DNA from 2 places in the Colwellia sp. 5_MG-2023 genome. Region 1 is predicted to be linked to the other one. Evidence: predicted binding sites of a transcription regulator. Region 1 holds the regulator's gene; the other holds the start of a gene.

Region 1 (10,220 bases):
CTCTAACAAAGTTATTAACATCGCCAATAACATCATAAACAATACCTAAGATATTAGACGCAGTATTAGTGACAGAAGATGAACCGCTCGGAAATAATAAGCCACTATTAAGTTCTATCTCTAACCAATCACCATCAATTTTTACCTGAGAAAATCCTGACTCTATAAGATCAAAAAGTGCTGTGTGTAAATCAGCTTCTAAGGATGTTAAATTACTCCCGAGTTGTTCAGCTGAAATATTTAATAAATCTTTCTCATCATCAAATAACTCAGGACCCGCTTCTTCGACTATCCCATTTCCAAATAATATTTTATTAGATTTACTCGTATTAACATCAAGGATATCGTCGCCATGTCCTCGATTTTTTATTTTTTTATCATTTGCCTGAAAAACATGGCCAACTGATTCTGTAATACTTTCAAAAGCTTTATCATTTACCATTGCCATTGCATATAACACGACAAATAATGCAAAAAGAAGCGTCATATAATCAGCATAAGAAACCAACCAACGATGAACATTATCGTGTTCTACGTTATGCCTTCTTTTACGCAATCGTTTCACTGCTCTAACCTAAACGCTGAAAGTTTATTTTCTATCGCGTGTGGGTTTTCTCCATTAGCAATGGCGATCAACCCTTCAAAGATCATTTCTCTATACATAGTTTGTTGATGAACGATTTCTTTTATCTTATTGGCAACCGGCAGATAAATTAAGTTAGCAAAACCAACGCCATAAATAGTAGCAATAAACGCAGTAGCAATACCTTGCCCAAGCATTTCGGGCTCAGTTAAGTTCCCCATTGCATGTACTAAACCTAATACAGCACCAAGAATACCAATAGTTGGGCTATAGCCGCCCATCGATTCGAAAACATTTGCTGAGCGTAAATTATGCTCTCGATATAAATCTAAATCTAGCTCAAGAGACACACGTATATCTTCAATATCAGCTCCATCAACGAGTAAATTCAAGCCTTTTTGGGTATAACTATCCTCTTCATCAAGTGCTATAATTTCAAGCGATAAATAACCACTCTCTCTGGACTTACTCGCCCAAAGAACAATTTTTTTTATTCCTTCATCAATATCATAGGTAGGCGGAGTAAATACCCACTTTAATAAGGAAAACGCATGATAAAATTGACGACTTGAAGACTGCAACATAACAGCCCCTACAGTACCACCAACAACAATAATCAATGCAGGTAACTCAAATAATGCACCGATAGAGCCGCCATCAAGCATGAAACCTAAATAAATAGCAAATAAAGCAAGTAAAAGTCCAGCAATACTGAGCCTATCCATGCCTTATTTCCTTAAGAATAGAGCTCGCGATAGCATCTAAAGGTAGAGATAATTGAGAAATACCTGCAACTGTTACCGCTTGTGGCATACCATATACGACACAACTTTGTTCATCTTGCGCCCAGATTGTAGAACCACTCGCTTTTAACATACGAGAACCTTCTCTACCATCAGCCCCCATTCCTGTTAAGATAACACCTAAGACATTACCACCAAATACTTTACCTGCAGAACCAAAACTCACATCCACACTCGGTCTAAAAGTGATTTTTTCAGAGGTATCATCCATGATTTTAATTTTGGCATGTTGCTCTTTACCCGTAATAATCATTTGACGGCCACCTGGTGCTAAATATGCACAACCTGGCATAAGCGTATCGCCATCACTTGCTTCTTTTACGTTAATTTTACATAAAGAGTTTAACCTACTAGCAAATGCATTAGTAAAAGTTGCCGGCATATGTTGAATTAAAATAATTGGCAATGGAAAATCTTGAGGTAATTGCGTTAATATTTTTTGTAATGCTACAGGTCCCCCTGTAGAGGTACCTATTGCTAATAAATTATATTTTTTTCCAGAAGAAGTTTTAAGCGATGAGGCTTGTTTCTGACTACTAATAGGAGTTTCAGGTACAATCGGCTTTCGAGTACCAGCCGGTACTTTACTGCTTATATTACGATTTACTAGTGTAGTGCGTTCTCTTGATAGATGACGTCTAGATACACCACCTTTTTTTGCGAGTTGAATTACACGTTGTCGTAATAGACTACCCGCCTCATCACTATTTTGTGCTATTTCACTAAATTTTTTAGGTAAAAAATCTAAGGCTCCTGCCTCGAGAGCATCTAGAGTGGCTTTGGCCCCTTGATGAGTTAGTGAAGAAAACATTAAAATAGCGGTAGGCGATCGCGCCATTATTTTTTTTACTGCATCAATACCATTCAAAACAGGCATTTCGATGTCCATAGTAATGACATCAGGTTTAAGTAAAAGAGCTTTATCTACCGCCTCTTGTCCATTAACAGCAACATCAATAACTTCTAGCTGTGGATCTTTATTTAAAATATCAGTGACTCGTCGTCTAAAAAAACTTGAATCATCAACAACGAGTACTTTATAGGTCATTTACTTCATCTACCTTTATAATTAGTCTATTTTATGAGTGCAACTTTCTATTTACTGGCGATTTTTTAGCATAAAATTTTAGCATATTAGGGATATCTATAATTAACGCAATACCACCATCACTGGTAATAGTTGCTCCCGCCATACCTGGAGTTCCATGTAATAATCTATCTAGTGGCTTAATAACCACTTCTTCTTGCCCAATTAATCGATCAACAACAAAAGCAACTTGTTGGTTTCCTAGTTGCACTATTACAACATGACCTTGTTCTCGGCTTTTATTTTCATAATTTTTGACAAGCCATTGATCTAAATAAAATAATGGAATTGCTTTTTCACGAACAATAATAGTTAACTGGCCATCAACACTATTTGTTTTAGTTAAATCTAAGTGAAATATTTCATTAACTGCCGCAAGAGGTAATGCAAATGTTTGCTCACCAACAACAACCATTAACGTTGGTAATATTGCTAACGTCAGTGGCACTTTTATTTCTAAAATTGTGCCTACACCCATCTCAGAATCAATATCAACAGCACCATTTAATTGGGTGATTTTGGTTTTAACAACATCCATACCAACGCCACGCCCTGATACTTCAGAAATTTCTGTTTTGGTTGAGAAGCCAGGCGCAAAAATCAAACTAAAGGCTTCTTTGTCTGACATTCTTGCGGCGGTATCGACGTCTAATACACCACGTTTCATCGCTATTTCTTTTAACTTTTCAGCATTCATACCCGCACCATCATCTTTAATGGTTAACAGGATATGATCACCTTCTTGAGAGGCTGATAACGTAACAGTACCTTGACGTGGCTTTCCTTGAGCTTGGCGCACATCAGGCATCTCAATCCCATGATCCACAGAGTTACGAACCAAATGCACCAAAGGATCCGCTAAAGCTTCCACTAAATTTTTGTCTAAATCCGTGTCTTCTCCTTCCAACACCAACTGTATATCTTTATTAAGACTACGAGCTAAGTCTCGTACAACCCGAGGAAATCGTCCAAAAACTTTCTTAATAGGCTGCATACGAGTTTTCATTACCGCACCTTGCAAGTCGGTGGTAACGGCATCTAGATTTGAAACAGCCTTGGTTAAATTTTCATCATCAGACGTCAACCCAAGGCTTGTTAAGCGATTTCTAACTAATACTAACTCACCAACCATATTCATGATTTTATCAAGTCGTTTAGTATCAACACGCACGGTTGTTTCACCCTGAGGTGTTGATGGTTGCGCTGCTTTCTTAGCTACTGGTGGCTTACTTACCGCTGGTTTTACTTCTGCTGTAGCAGCTGGCTTTGAACTTTCCGTATTTGTTGTCACGGGAGTAGGCTTTGCCATAGAAGGTTGAGTTGGCGCAACTGAAGCTGCACTGCTAGCTTTAGGCGCATTACCTTTACCGTGCAATTCATCAAGTAAGCTTTCAAACTCATCATCATTTATTTCATCAGATGAATTATTTACAATAGAAGAAGATGTCTCTTTTACTTCTGACGAAAATGCTCCTTGACCATGAAGTTCATCCAATAACGACTCAAATTCATCGTCAGAAATTTCATCACTTGACTCTGGAGTAACAGGCGGCTTAACTGCAGGTTCAGGTGCAGATGAATGACTAGCACTGCCATGTAACTCATCAAGTAAGCGTTCAAACTCATCTTCACTCATATCCCCGTCTAAATCAGAGCTTGTATTATCTACAGATTCAGTTTCAGGGAGAGAAGTTTCAGGGATGGGGGCTTCAGGGATAGAAGCTTCAGCGCTTTCTGGCTGACTTAAACGGTGTAATTCTGCTAATAATTCAGCTTCAGCAGGTACTAGCGCCTCTCTATTTTTCACTAACGCAAACATATCATTGATAGTATCAAGCGCTGATAAAATAGTGTCCATTAACTCTGAATTTACTTTACGTTGCCCAGTACGCAGTAAATCAAATATATTCTCTGCACCATGACAAACGTCAACAAGGTCATTTAAAGCCAGAAAACCTGCGCCACCTTTAACTGTATGAAAACCTCGAAAAATTGCATTAAGTAAATCGGCATTATCAACATCATTTTCAAGTTCAACGAGTTGCTCCGAAAGCTGCTCGAGTATTTCACCCGCTTCGACTAAAAAGTCTTGTAGAATTTCTTCATCTGCTTCAAATGACATTCACTAACTCCCGTTAAAAACCTAAACTTGATAAAAGATCATCAACATCATCTTGATCTTCAACAATATCATTTCTTTTTTCTTTATTAACTATTGGCCCTTCAACTAAGTTATCACCGACTTTAGGCGCTGATTTAGTCTGTCCATCTTCTGAAGAAATACCAAATGCCGTCAACATGTTAATTAAGCTCTCTTCAACTTCACGTACCAAATCAATGACTTTACGAATAACTTGTCCTGTTAAGTCCTGAAAATCTTGAGCCATTAATACATCAGTCATCAAACCATGAATATGAGCCGTCTCTTTACCTGTCGTAATTAATAAGCTATCAATATCAACACATAAACTTTTAAACTCTTTTAAATCTATCTCATTGTTCATTAGTTTAGACCATGCAGGTTTAACTGCACTAACTTGACTAGAAATATCTTCAATTACTGGAAAAATAGACTCAACTGCATCCATCGTTTTATTTGCAGCTTCTTCAGTACGAGTAATCACATAATTCAAACGCTCTTTAGCATCAGGAATTTCAGCTGTTGCTAAGTCATTTAATCGAGAATCTAACTGAAAATTTGTTAAAGAGTCATGTAATTGACGAGTTAACTTACCTATTTCTGCAAATAGTTCAGAGTTAATTGGGTTTTGAATCGCTGCCACAAGTGCATCAGCTTTTTCTTGTTGTCCTGTTTCTAAAAGTTCAACTAAAGATTTAGCCTGCTCCAAAGAAACACGCCCCACCATTGCCATACTCATGCAAAGTCCTTAATACTTAAGTTAAATTAATCAATTTTCTGAAGTAGCTTTAACTAGCTAGTCTAAATAAAATTAACCTAGACGTTCAAAAATTTTATTTAATTTAGCTTTGAGTGTTGCAGCCGTAAAAGGTTTAACAATGTAACCGTTAACACCAGCCTGAGCTGCCATAACGATTTGTTCCTTTTTCGCTTCAGCTGTAATTAATAATACTGGGATATGGGCTAAACGTGAATCTGCACGTATAGCTTTCAACAAATCAATACCTTGCATTCCTGGCATATTCCAATCTGTTACAACAAAGTCAAAATCACCATTTTGAAGCATAGGTAAGGCAGTACTGCCATCATCCGCTTCTTGAATGTTTGTAAAGCCTAAATCGCGTAACAAATTCTTTACTATACGTCTCATTGTTGAAAAATCATCAACAACTAGCACTTTCATATTTTTATCCAAGGCACCCTCCGGCGAAACATTCAAAATTTTTATAGGTTAACACAGTTATAATTCTACTTAATTTTGCCAAGATTGCATACGTGCTTTTAATCGATGCATTGCTTGACTATGAATTTGACTAACCCGAGATTCACTAACATCGAGTACAGCGCCAATTTCACGTAAATTCAATTCTTCATCATAATATAGAGACAGTACTAGAGCTTCACGTTCAGGTAAAGAACTAATACATTCACTTAACCCTTCTTTAAAGGCACTATGCTCGATACTTTGATACGGATCATCACCGTGATAAGTTTCATCAAACTTCAGTGCATCTTCACTCATTCCTAAGTCTTCGATACCGAGTATTTTACCAGAACTGACCTCACTAAGTATATGATGATACTCATTTAATGAAATTTCAAGTTTTTCAGCAACTTCTATATCAGTAACATCTCTGCCTAATGTTGCCTCTAATTGCTTAATTGCCTCACTGACCATGCGGCTATTTTTATGTACTGATCTAGGAGTCCAGTCGCCACGGCGTATTTCATCTAGCATAGCACCTCGAATACGGATGCCAGCAAAAGTTTCAAAACTAGCGCCTTTAGTGTTATCAAAGTTATTTGCAGCTTCAAATAAACCAATCATTCCTGATTGAATTAGGTCATCAACAATAACACTTGCCGGTAATCGAGCAAGTAAATGATAAGCAATTCGCTTAACCAACACTGTATGCTGTTCAAGCAACACAGTTTTATCAATTAAATTGTTATAGGCTTTAGTTTTTGCCACTTTTTGCTATTCCCACCAAAATATTTTTATATATTTATTATTTATATCAGTTACTTGATAACACAATATGAACGAGATATTAGTAATCGAGTAGCTGTTCAATAAAGAACTCTAAATGACCTGATGCTTGTTTTGGTATAGGCCAGCTATTAACATTCTTTGCTAATTCCTTAAACGCTATTGCTGCTGGTGAGTTAGGAAAAGCTTCAACAATGGCTTGTTGTTTGCGTACTGATTTTCTAATATTTTCATCGAATGGAATAACACCAACTAACTCCAGTGCTACATCTAAAAATCTATCAGTTACTTTCGTTAGTTTGGAAAATAATTGTTGCCCTTCTTTAGGTGTACGAACCATATTAGCAACAACTTTAAATTTGAATACATTATGATCACGGCTTAATAGTTTCATTAATGCATAACAATCGGTAATTGACGTGGGTTCATCACAAACAACTAAGACTACGTCTTGTGCTGCTCGAGTAAAACTCAGTACCATATCCGAGATACCGGCTGCAGTATCAACGATCAGTACATCAAATTGAGTATTCATTTCACTAAAAGCACGAATCAACCCTGCATGTTCAGCAGGAGTAAGGTCAACCATCGATTGAGAGCCAGAAGTAGCCGGTATGATTTTTATATTACGGGGGCCTGTAATAATAATATCATCAAGCTCACATTCACCTGATAATACATGAGAAAGGTTTCGTTTTACTCTTAACCCTAACATCACATCGACATTAGCCAACCCTAAATCGGCATCTAGCACTAATACTCTTTTCCCTTGCTGTCCAAGGGCTATAGCCGTGTTTAATGAAACATTGGTTTTACCAACGCCACCTTTACCACCAGAAACTGCTATTACTTTAACTTTTTTTAAGTCTTGCATTTTTCTTAAGCCGCTCGCTTGATCTGCCATTTATTACTTCTTATATTATCGCTTTATTTTAACTAAAAATACTGCAATTTAAAATACATCTATATCGCCACCGCTGGCGTTATCGGCATTGGTCTTGCTGTACGTTGAACATAAGCTGCATTCTTCTTTGCTGCGTTTGCTGCCATTTTATCTGCAAGCGTAACTAATTTCTCAGCATTTGCAACTTTAATATCTTCTGGAACTCTTTGTCCATCAGTAAGATAACCTATTGGCAGGCCATTTTGAATTGAAGTTGTAATTATTTCGCCAACACTCACACTTTCATCAAGTTTAGTATAAATACAACCCGATAGTGGTACTTTTTTAAAGCGATCAACATTTTCTTGCATAACTTGCTGCTGGCTATTAGCAGCTAACACTAAGTAATTTCTTATTCTCACTCTAGCATTAGATACTAAATTAGCTAAATTTTCGGCTAAACGTATATCTCTTTGCCCCATACCGGCAGTATCAATTAAAATTAATTTCTTTTGAGAAAACTGTTCAAGCAACAAGTCTAATGCTTGGCTATCTTTTGCTAACTTAACTTGACAACCAATAATTTTTCCATAAGTAGCCAGTTGTTCAAAACCCGCTATTCTAAAGGTATCCGTTGATATAAGAGCAACTTGCTCATGGCCGTGAACTTGAGAGAAACGTGCTGCTAGCTTAGCAATTGTTGTTGTTTTCCCTACGCCTGTAGGACCAACTAATGCAACAATACCACCACGATGAATTATATCATTTTGCGTCGTATTAAGTTGTTCACCAATTAACTTAGTCGCTTGTTGCCAAGCTTGTTCATCATGGTATTTAGAAGGAACATAACCTGCTATTTGATCAGCAATTTGTTCATTTAAACCTAACCCTAATAAACGGTTAACTAACACAGCACGTTGAGGCTCTTTTTGCGCCATATCTTGCCACATAAGACCCGATACTTGATGTTCAAGTAACTTTCTTATTGAAGCCATCTCTTGTTGCATTTTATCAAAATCTTGTTGGCTAACATGACTATTTGCATCTACATCATGTTCTGACAAAGGGACTGACTGTAATTTTTCAGCCATTTGTTCAGCTTCTAATGAAGTGTGCCCTTCAAACTGAGCATGCTCATTATTATGATTTACTTCTGGTGCAGGAATTGTTCCATCAGGCTTTGAATGACGTAAGCGTTGAGTAAAATTACGTAATTGATCTTCAATATTCTCGTCTTCACTCACAACTTGATTATTCTGCTGAATATGCCCCTGTTGAGCATAAGCTTGCTCAGACTGATCATTAGATTGTTGGTTCGATGAATGATGTTGAACCTGCCGACTTAACAGTGCTGACAAACTATCAACAGGCTCGGTAGTACTGTTGGCGATATTATGACCTACCTGTGCTTCAGGTACAGCGATATTTGTTGCCTCAGCACTTTGAATATTAACCGTATCATTTTGTATTTCACGGTTATTTTCATTAACTGTAGAAGGATTAACCTGTGGAGAAGGTGCACTTACTGGCGCTGATTGGCTGTAATCAACTGCAGCCATCAATTCAACACCTTCAGGTATTTTTTTATTAGACATGATTACGGCATCTACGCCTAATTCTTCTTTAATTTGTGCTAATGCGCTACGCATATCTTTGCCAACAAAACGTCTTATTTTCACAGTTAACTCCTTATTTAGCTACGAGCGACTAAACTTTACTCTGCAACTTATCATGCTCGATACTTATGCTGCTCGTTACTTTTTATTTGGTATTTTATTTACCCAAATTATTAGTTACTGCCCAATAGCACTTACAATTTTAATTTGTTTATCATCAGGTATTTCTTGATAAGAAATAACCCTTAAGCCTGGTATGGTATATTTTACAAATTTAGCTAACACTGAACGTAAAATACCGGATGTTAATAAAATTGGGGTATCACCGGCTAATTCTTGCTGCTGAGCACCCTCATTTAATGATTTTTGTAAACGTTCAGCTAAACCAGGTTCAATACCCGCACCATCATCTCCAGCCATCTGCATAGACTGATGCAACATTTGTTCCAACTCAGGCGCCAAGGTTATGACAGGTATTTCAAGTGCCGATCCGACCAGATCTTGAATAATAAATTTACGTAAGCTAATTCTTACCGCTGCGGTTAGAACTTCTGCATCTTGGCTTTTAGGACCGTACTCAACAAGTGTTTGTATAATTGAACGCATATCACGGACAGCAACACCTTCATTCATTAAACTTTGCAATACCTTAACAACGGTGCCCAGAGATAATGTATCAGGAATAAAGCCTTCAACGAGCTTAGGATAAGTTTTAGCTAGAATATCAATAAGATTTTGTACTTCTTCATGGCCTAACAGTTGAGCAGCATTATTTGTTAGAATTTGGCTTAAATGAGTTGCTAAAACAGTCGCAGAATCAACCACGGTATATCCTAATGTTTGTGCTTGCTCTCGTTGATCTTGCTTAATCCAAACAGCATCTAACCCGAAAGCAGGATCTTTAGTTGGTACACCATCAAGCTTTCCAAAAACCTGCCCAGGGTTAATCGCTAATTCTTGGTCGTGTCGTATTTCTGCACTTCCAACGGTGACACCCATTAATGAGATTTGATAACTATTAGGATCTAAATCTAGGTTGTCACGAATATGAACAGCAGGCACCAAAAAGCCAAATTCTTGTGATAACTTTTTACGCACACCTTTAATTCGGCTAAGTA
Region 2 (10,220 bases), on a different contig from region 1:
AGGGGCTGTGATGACTCTATCACCAGATGGGTAAAAGAGCCTGCAAGGGCATCATAATCTATAACACCTTCAGGCCTTTCATCTTTTTCATCTACATGATAAACAAACTCAAGTGTATTAAAAGTTTGATCATAAGTAACAACATAGAAATTCTCAGCCGTCATTAATGAGGCTATAGTTTTATGGACTTTAGGATAGAAATGGTTTAAATCTTCACACTCTTGAGATAATTTATTCAAATTAAACAAGGCATTATAACGCAACTGCAAATCTTGATGTTCTGATTGTAAAGTCAGAAGTGCTTGTTCCGCTGTTTCTTCTTTCTTAAGTTTAGCAGTGTCCATATTATTTTTTAAAGATCCATTAGACATAAATAAAAATCACCATTTCTACTACTTTCAATTTAATTCCATCAAGTGTATATAAGCATAATATCTCGACGAAAAAATTCACTCTGATAATGCTAAAATGACTGAATGATATAGGTATTATTTATTGTTAGCTTCCTCATTCATATTTTTTATAATTTCTTTTCTTTTGTGTTTATTACCACAAATAGCTTGTTGCTTTTCATCACGGTAATAACGAATATCAATACAATCTTGCTGGTATCTGCGCTCAAGTTCAGTACGAATTAACGGTTGCCCTTTAGTGTTCACTATTTGACGATGTAATGCTTGGCATTGTTGAATTTGTTCTGATGCTAACGTGATATCTTCACAAGTCTCATTATTACTTGAGCAAGCGGCTAAAAAAAGAACCAAAAATATAACTGAAAAAAAAGATAACTTCATGTTGTGTTTCACTTATTTATATTACAAATTTATTATTGAGCACATTATATAGCAAAGCATTAAAAAATCGTTATTATTTGTTTATATGCTTGATGATAGCTAATATCCGTTTACAATTGGCTTATACTTTACCTTAAAGAGAAAAAAATGACACTATCCGTTGTTGATTACACTGCTAAGAACGCACCAGAGCTGTTTGTGAAAAGCCTGAGAGAAACAGGATTTGGCGTATTAAAAAACCATCCTATTCAGCAATCTTTAGTTGAATCTATTTATCTTAATTGGCAAGAATTTTTTAATAGTCACGCCAAACAAGAGTTTGCTTTTGATGTTGAAAAACAAGATGGCTATTTTTCTTCTGAGATTTCAGAAGTAGCTAAAGGCCATACTCAAAAAGATATTAAAGAATATTTTCATGTTTACCCATGGGGCCGTATTCCTGATTCATTAAAAGATGAAATACTCAACTATTACCAATTAGCGTCTAACTTAGCCAGTGAACTATTAGACTGGGTGGAAGCCTATAGCCCTGAAGACGTAGCAAAAAACTATTCTCAACCGTTGTCTAGCATGATTAAAGATACACCAAATACGCTATTACGCATTTTGCATTATCCTCCATTAACTGGCGATGAAGAAGCTGGCGCAATAAGAGCTGCTGCTCACGAAGATATTAACTTGTTAACTATATTACCAGCAGCAAATGAACCAGGCTTACAGGTACAGTGCCAAGATGGTAGCTGGATAAATGTCCCTAGTGACTTTGGTAATTTAATTATTAATATAGGTGATATGTTACAAGAAGCATCAGGAGGGTACTTTCCTTCAACTACTCACCGTGTCATTAACCCTACCGGTAAAGCTAGCACAAAGTCACGTATTTCATTGCCGCTTTTCTTACACCCTTGTAGTGATGTAAAATTGTCAGATCAACATACTCAAGCCAGTTACCTACTTGAACGCCTACGCGAACTAGGTGTTAAATAAACGGCTCCCTGAATGAGTAAATTGGGAAATATCAATAATAGCGTTAGTAAATAAGTGATTAAATACTAACGTTAATTAGCTTACTTTCTCCTAAGCTCAAACTCTCATCTAAAACGTACTTACCAATGGATGTTCGATGTAAAGCTGTCACAGGGTTATTAAAGCGACCAAACATTCTTTTTATTTGATGATAACGCCCTTCTGTTAAGATAACTTCCGCCTGATATTGATTAATAATAGTCAAGGCGACTGGCTGAGTTGTAATATTTTCATAAGCAAAGTACATACCTGCAGAAAAAGCTGCAATATATTCTTGTGTTAATGGGTTTTGCAACGTAACTAAATAATGTTTAGCTACTTTGCTTTTTGGGGATGTTAATTTTTCAGACCAACGGCTATCATTAGTTAACAACACCAAACCTGATGTATTTAAATCTAAGCGCCCAACAATATGTAAACTCGCTTTTTCTTCAGCCGATAATAGTTCACCTAATAAGTCTATAACTGTTATATGTTTACTATCTTTGGTAGCGCACACAACCCCGATAGGCTTATACAACATAACGTACAAAGGTTGGTGTTGCTGAATAATCTTATTATCTAATGAAATAACAGAAAATTTATCAATAGATAAGGCAATATCTGTCGCGATCACCCCATCTACAGTTACTCTTTTTTGTGCTAATAATAAACGCACTTTTTTCCGATTAATTTGACAAGTTTCACTAATAAAGCGATCTAGACGAGCACGATTTATAGACATAATATAATAGTTACTAAATTAAAAAAGTTAATTTGATGAGACTAAATAGTATCTAAAGTTAACTGCTTAGCAACTAAATTAAGTACTTTTTGTAGTTTAATATGGAGCAACCCAGCAAGTATTTTATGCTGCTGGTTTAACATAGAAAACTCTGAATCAGTAATAGCAATATAGCAACTTAGTGTTTGATTTTTTTCACTGTTATTGTAATAGCTAAAAACATCATCGCTATAATTCTTTATTTCTGATTGAGCTTGGGCTTGTTTATGTATAGTAAAGCTGCTCGCTGTTTCTATAAATAGTTTAACGCTAAGCACAGCTTCTTCATTACCATACCAATTAGCAGTCATCGTTTGAAAATTAAATTGTGCTTCAAGTTTATTACATACCGATCTTATTTTAGTAAATTGCTGTACTAAATCATTACAAACAGAAATCGAAATAGGTAATTGTTCTGACATATTTTAGACTCAATTTAAAGCGACACATAAACGATATTATATCGTCAAACTATAATTAAAGCACGATGAGTAAGTGATTACCTAGAGACGATAAAAGAGCTCAAAAGTGAATAAATACTATCTTGATAAACTTTGCTATAATCTAAGTAAAGTTTTTTGTGAATAAGCCGATATATGGTTATTGAACATAATTATTAATTCATTCTGGAGTAGCGCTATGGCTATCAATATTACTAATGCACCAAGTTTCGCCCCCGAAAATAGCGGTAACGGTACAATTTTATCTGTTGCCGTAAAAGCAAAAGAGGTAGCCGAAGCTGAAGGAGAAATGGCATTGCAATTAATTCAAAGTGCAGCCCCTGTAGCTAGTTCAAACAATACAACTGCCAGCATTGGACAAAACATCAATATTAAAGCTTAACTCTATACGTTTAATAAGCTCATTTTAAAGACAGTTTATTCCATAATTATCATCGTTGATAAGCTATTCTTACTTTATCAAAGGGAATGATTTTCTTTGTCAGTCAGCTATGGGCTCTGCCCCCTGTTTTATTCATATTGTTGCCATAAAGAAGCTGCTACTTTGTCAATTGGCAATCTTTGTTCACTAAGTAACCATTTTACTATTTCAAAAGCTACATCAGGTGTCTTTTTATTTATTCTAGGCTTACACTTTTCCAGCCAATCAGCGACAATATCTTCATCTAATGTCCGCATTACCTCAGCAAATTTAAGATCATGTAATGCAAGTGCATTCGACTCTTGCTCCATTTGACCTTGTAATGGTTTAACGAGTAAAGGCAGCCCTAAATGCAAACATTCACTGATTAATTCAAAACCGCTATTTGATATAACCGCGCTAGCACGACACAAATCTTGTTTAAACCCTGCATAACAAGTGGCTCTTATCGATACATTCTTATCTTCGGTATTATTAACATCAGGAGAATATTGGATAAAATGTTTACTTGGAAATTGTTGTAATAACGTGGTTACTTTACTTTGATTTTCAAAGGGAAGATAAACTAAAACTACATCTTCATCCATTTTTCCAGTAAGACCGACATCAATAATTGGCGGTAAAATGGATTGCTCAAAAGGTGCCCAGTGCAGCCCAATAGAATCCTTTGCTGGCGCAAAGTAATTCATCACGAATTCAGCGAGTAAACTTTTTCCGGCTCGCGGTGTATTATGACCAAAAGCATATTGATGCCCAATACCAAGTACTGGCTTTTTCTTTAGCTTTGCAGCCCAAGCGGTCACAGGTTCAAAATCGGTAATAATTAAATCATAATCGTCAATTGCCAACGTATGAGCATCATAAATAAATCGTAAAAAATTGTTATTGAATGCGGTTGCTAAATAATTAACTTTGCCATTTTGAACAATAAAAGTAAGCCCTTGTTTATAAATAAAATCACCAAAGATCTCCATATCAAAGAGCTTATCTTTAGGGCGGCCAGAAAAAAGAAAAGTCACCTCGACACCATTTTCTTTTAATTGCTTAGCCATAATTCGACTTCGAGCTATATGACCATTCCCTGTGGCTTGAACACCATATAATATTTTCACACCATCACCACAACATAAGCAATACTACTTCCTAAAGTAGCCCCTACCAGCGTATCTGTTGGAAAATGAACACCAAGTATTACCCGTGATATTGCAACACTCGTTGCCCAAAAATAAAGTGGTGATGCAATTAAACCTAGCTCAAGCACACATAAGTTAGCTAATAGAAATGCTGCCATGGTATGTCCAGAAGGAAAGCTAAACTGATCAGAGGCTTCAATTACACTGGTGAAGCCTGTCACTATTTCAGGTGGGCGCCTACGCTTTAAGCTATTTTTTAATACAAAATATAATAACCGCTCTATAGCACAAGCCCAAAGCAATATAATAACAAAGCGCTTTCCTTCTTGAGGACTTATTAGCCAATAGCATAATGGCAGTAGAAACTGCATATAACCATCACCCGTTCGAGAAATAATACGAACCATGGCAATAAACTGAGGATAAAATCGAGATTTTCTACACCATAATAATACACGAAGATCATACTGATAAATGTCATTTAGCATAGCCATTTCCTCTAGTTTCTTTGTTATATGTAGTAGTTGAATACTGCTCTCTTAAAGAGAATTTATCTAACAATCAAGCGAATCACACTAGAATTATTGATGCTTTTCAATATAACGAATGCGTTTTTTAGTAAGCAATTTATCAAGATCAACCACCACTAAACCATCAACACAATCATTAAAATCTGGATCAATATTAAATGCTGAAAAACTGACACCGCCCTCTTCACATAAAGAAGAATATTGCTTATAAAGTGTTGGTACACTTACACCACAATTCGCCAATAAATGCTTTAAAGTTACAAAATCTTTTTCTTTATCAGCACCATCAAATGCTGCAAGAAGTTCACCTTTTTCCATATCGTCAAGTTGAAAAGGTATTTTCGCTTTCGCTATCATTTCTTCACTCGGAAAATAATGCTGGTAGTAATGTACAAGTAAATTTTTGGCCGGTGTTGGTAAAGCATTACTAATACTGACAGGCCCAAACAAATAACGATATTGCGGGTTTTTAGCTACAAACGCCCCTATTCCGACCCATAAATAGTCTAAACTTCGTTTTCCCCAATATTTTGGTTGAACAAAACTACGGCCTAACTCTAAGCCTTTGGCAAAGATTGGTGCCATACTGGGTTGATAATCAAATAACGTATTAGTATATATACCCTGAGATTGTGAGTTATCGATTAACTTCTGAGTTTCAGCAAAGCGATAGGCACCTACAACTTCTAAATCATCGTCGTCCCATAAAATCAAATGTAAATAATCTAGATCATACCCATCAACATCTCGACGCTTCCCCGTACCTTCGCCCACTAAACGAAAAGCAACTTCCCTAAGTCTGCCAATTTCGCGCATAATAGGTGAACAGCCTTGCTGACGATAAAGTAATATTTTCTTACCGTCTGCAGTATTACCCAATAACTCACACTGGCGAATAGCCGATCTAAGCTCAGCGCGATTCTCTGGATGAGCAATGGCTTTTTCTGTTTTTAATATTTCAGCTTTATTTCGAGCAATATTATACAAATGCTTTTTAAACAGTTTAACTTTACTGACTTGCGGCACATCAAGAGAATCAAAATATTCAAATGGAATAACATCACCAATTTTAATATTCATGCGTTTGTGCGCTTGTTTGAACATTTCCTTAATCAAGAGTAACGTAGACAATGGTTTGTACACTGCTGATATTGCATAGAAAAAAGCAGAATTTCGTGCATCCATATACACTGGAAGAATAGGCGATTGCGTAGCGGTAGCAAAATTAAGAAATCCTTTATGCCAACTACCATCACGTATCCCACTAGCTCCCATACGAGAGACCTCTCCTGCAGGAAAAATAATCACAGCCCCCTCGTTATTCAGGTGTTGGTATATGGCTTCAAGATTTTTTTTCGGCGTTTTATTACCCATATTATTCACGGGTAACAATAGAGAATGCAATGGTTTAACATTCATTAATAAGTCGTTGGCAACTACTTTAAAGTCTGGCCTAACTTCACTGATCATCTTTATTAGTGCAGCACCATCTAACGTGCCGATAGGATGATTCGCGATAATAATAACTTTACCGGTCGCCGGAATTTTTTCTCTATCTTTATCGCTGACACAGTAACCAAAATCAAAGTGATCGAGCATTGCTTCGGCAAAGTCTAGCCCCTTGGCATATGGATATTGTTTTTCGATAGTCAGTAAGGCTTTTTCATGCAACAGATAACGTAAAATGTTTCTGATACTTTTGCTCATCAATGACTGATGATTCATTTTTGGTAGGCTGTCACTAACAACTTGATCGACATTAAACATGTTCATTCCGCCATAATCAGATATTCACTGATTACTCAGAATATAGTACTTTTATGGCTAATATTTGACGTTTAAATGACAACTTTATGACATATTAATAAGTAATTAAACAACAGGAAAGTGTAGCGCCCGCTAAAGCATTATTGTTAATACTAACATCAAAAAATATTAATTCTTTAAGCTATGCAACCTTACGCCCTTTCGTGCCGTGTTTTTCAGGTACAATGTTAATAAGGTTACTAACATTATTAATTTTAGCCCAATAAACAAGTGATAAGTCTCCCCTGCTAGACTCTACTAACGCTGAACAGTTTTCAATCCAATCACCGTCATTTAGATACAGAATACCAGCTTCTTCAACGATTTCGGGGTGATGAATATGCCCACAAACAACACCATCAAAACCTTGTTTTTTTGCGGTATCGCAACACGCCTTTCTATATCGCGCTATTGCCTTGCCAGCCCCTTTCAATTTTCCTTTAATATAACTAGCTAATGACCAATAAGGCTGGCCTGATTTTACTCGAGCCCAGTTATACCAACGATTTAAAAACAACAAAAAATCATACAATAGATCCCCAACCCATGAATGCACAGGCCCAAAACAAACTTGTTGGTCAAACTGATCACCATGTAAAACCAGAAGTTTTTTACCTTGAGCTGTTATGTGTGTATAACTTCTATGAATCTCGATATCACCAAAATTCATTCCATCATACTTTTGAAGGGGTTCATCATGATTTCCTGGTAAATAAATAACGCGAGTGCCCTCTGAAGGCAAAGAGAGTAGTTTATGAAATAAGTTATTATGCGCTTTCGGCCAACGAAATTGTTTAGACATAGCCCACATATCGACAATATCGCCCACAAGATATAAGGTCTCTATTTGACTATGAATAAGAAAATCTAATAAATACTCAGCCTTACAGTCTTTACAACCTAAATGAATATCAGACAACCAAACAGTTTTATAATGCGTTTTTGACATAATAATTCCTATAATGAGTCATTATGGGCAAGGCTAATAAACGTTTCTTACAGTAGTGTGACTATTTTTTGAACATATCATGACAAGACATATGATGTAAGCAAGAAAGCCTAATATTGCGTGTTGATTTTTCTTTTGATCATAAGAAAATCAAGCAAAAAAAAACGTTTACCTGAAATCAAGTAAACGCATTATAAAAACATGAAACACTAAGGGAATAAGTATCTTCATATAGTAAGAGTAGTTATTCGTCTTAAAGTTCCCAATACCATGAAAATAATTAAACTTTATATTTTTTATAAAATTTAATTATCATTAAATAGAAAAAACACTTACCACATATAATGCTAAGACCCTTAACTTAATAACATTTTTTTGTGATACTTACTTTTAGAATACTAATTTTCAGCAAGCTAACTTTAAAAGTACTGATTGCCATATTACGCTCTATTTCATACCCCCTAAACAAATCTGGCCCTAAAAGCTGTAGGTGTTAGCCCTATTGTTTTAATAAATACCTTACGAAAACTATTTACATCATCATAACCTATGCTATGAGCAATTTGCTCAAAGCTTTGTGTTGTTGATTCTAATGATTCACATGCTTTTTGCACTCTAACTCTTTGAATATACTCAAAAGGCTTTATTGTTGTCGCATGAGTAAAATGACGTAAAAATGTTCGCTCGCTCATGCAAGCGACAACAGCCAAATCAGCCATCTTTAGTGATATATTATAATTTGCTTGTATATAATATTGAGCTTTTAAAATTTGATGATTGCCATGGCTAAATTTAGGTGTAAAAGTCTCATAGTAGCGCTGCTCTCTTTTACCTGTATCTACAATAAGGTACTTTCCAAGCTTACGCATAATATTTGGCCTAGAAAATTGGGCGACGATTTCTAACCCTAAATCAATCCATGATGTAAGCCCGCCAGCACTAATTATGTCTCCATCATTTATCAATAAACGCTCTATTTGGAGTGATACTTTGGGGTACTGATCCTTAAATTTATCGGCTAATTGCCAGTGTGTTGTCGCTATCCTGTTATCCAACAACCCTGTTTTGGCAAGTATAAATGCGCCTGCACAAGTAGAGCATAATATCGTTCCTCTCTTGTGCGCCTCTTTGATAAATTGTAATAACGCTGGTTGAGGCTTATTGTGATAACTATCATCTAAGCTAGGAGGAAGAATAACTATATCACTTTGAACCACACCTACTAATTCCTCGCTTGGTTTCACAATTAAAACTGTAAATTGCATATCAAGCTCGCTATCTCTAATTATCTGATTAGATAATAAAAATAGTTCTTGTAAGCCGTGAACTGCACTTTGTAGCGCGTTAGGGTAATCAATAATTATTACACAAATAGACTTTGTCATTTTTGCACTGTTTAATGGCAATTTCGCCATAGGCATTCTTAAGAAGGATTTCGCATAATACCTTTAACAAAACAGTGAAACAACACAAGAGGGTTATTATGTCTACTATTGCTTTATTATTAATTGATTTTCAAAACGACTATTTTTCAAGCTACAATGGAGCTAAATGGGCGCTGTCTGGTACTGAGACAGCATCATTAAATGCAGCAACTCTATTAACTAAATTTCGCCAGAAAAAATTACCTGTCATTCATGTTCGTCATGAATTTCCTTCTAATGATGCTCCATTTTTTTTACCTGAATCTAAAGGTGCACAAATTCACAACAGCCTTACGCCGCTTGAAAGTGAACCTGTTATTTTGAAACATCAAATTAATAGCTTTAAAGATACGGACCTACAAAAAATCATTAATGATCTTAATGTAGATAAATTAATTATTGTTGGTGCAATGAGTCATATGTGTATTGATGCTGTTACCCGTGCAGCTGTAGATTTTGGCTATGAGTGCCATGTTGCTCACGATGCTTGTGCGACATTAGATCTCGAGTTTAATGGTGTCATAGTGCCGGCAACTCAGGTTCATCATGCATTTATGGCTGCATTAAACTTTGGATATTGTAATGTAGATAGCACTGATAAATTATTAACGTTAGTTAATTAGCAGAGCAAAATTTATATTGTTATAGTGGATGGCATATTCAATTAAATGTTAATTATTGTTCAAAAAAGTAATAGTTTATGTAGGATAAATATGCGATTTAACAGCATAACGTTTTTGTTATAAGCTTTATATACTGCATTATTTAATTTTAATCGGTAATGAATTACACCGCATTCATTACCGATTTTTTATGAATTATTTAAGACCTTATCATCACTATTTTTTAGTTAAAGCCAGCTAAAAATCAAGCTTAACAATATGAAAGTTTGTTCATATTTTAATGGTAATAT

The links. Region 1 encodes FliA, which starts transcription of late flagellar genes. Its sites were predicted from a motif close to CTAAAGNTNNNNNNNNNNNNGCCGATA; they were not measured.
Region 2: the regulator FliA is predicted to act here: its motif matches at 3,152-3,178, upstream of Q4496_RS15925 (cytoplasmic protein).

What each region holds. Positions count from the first base shown of each region.
Region 1 is NZ_JAUOPW010000008.1:41,236-51,455, forward strand. Features, by position in the region: gene Q4496_RS07995 (flagellar motor protein MotB) at 1-565, opposite strand, end outside; gene Q4496_RS08000 (flagellar motor protein) at 562-1,308, opposite strand; gene Q4496_RS08005 (chemotaxis response regulator protein-glutamate methylesterase) at 1,301-2,434, opposite strand; gene Q4496_RS08010 (chemotaxis protein CheA) at 2,466-4,595, opposite strand; gene Q4496_RS08015 (protein phosphatase CheZ) at 4,609-5,352, opposite strand; gene cheY (chemotaxis response regulator CheY) at 5,425-5,808, opposite strand; gene Q4496_RS08025 (RNA polymerase sigma factor FliA) at 5,866-6,585, opposite strand; gene Q4496_RS08030 (MinD/ParA family protein) at 6,665-7,507, opposite strand; gene flhF (flagellar biosynthesis protein FlhF) at 7,567-9,165, opposite strand; gene flhA (flagellar biosynthesis protein FlhA) at 9,280-10,220, opposite strand, start outside.
Region 2 is NZ_JAUOPW010000031.1:19,756-29,975, reverse strand. Features, by position in the region: gene Q4496_RS15950 (EAL domain-containing protein) at 1-371, opposite strand, end outside; gene Q4496_RS15945 (hypothetical protein) at 489-794, opposite strand; gene Q4496_RS15940 (2OG-Fe(II) oxygenase family protein) at 942-1,781, shown strand; gene Q4496_RS15935 (pseudouridine synthase) at 1,840-2,544, opposite strand; gene Q4496_RS15930 (hypothetical protein) at 2,586-3,005, opposite strand; gene Q4496_RS15925 (cytoplasmic protein) at 3,223-3,426, shown strand; gene Q4496_RS15920 (MJ1255/VC2487 family glycosyltransferase) at 3,555-4,577, opposite strand; gene Q4496_RS15915 (phosphatase PAP2 family protein) at 4,574-5,086, opposite strand; gene Q4496_RS15910 (lysophospholipid acyltransferase family protein) at 5,180-6,895, opposite strand; gene Q4496_RS15905 (UDP-2,3-diacylglucosamine diphosphatase) at 7,077-7,883, opposite strand; gene Q4496_RS15900 (GlxA family transcriptional regulator) at 8,345-9,298, opposite strand; gene Q4496_RS15895 (cysteine hydrolase family protein) at 9,367-9,930, shown strand.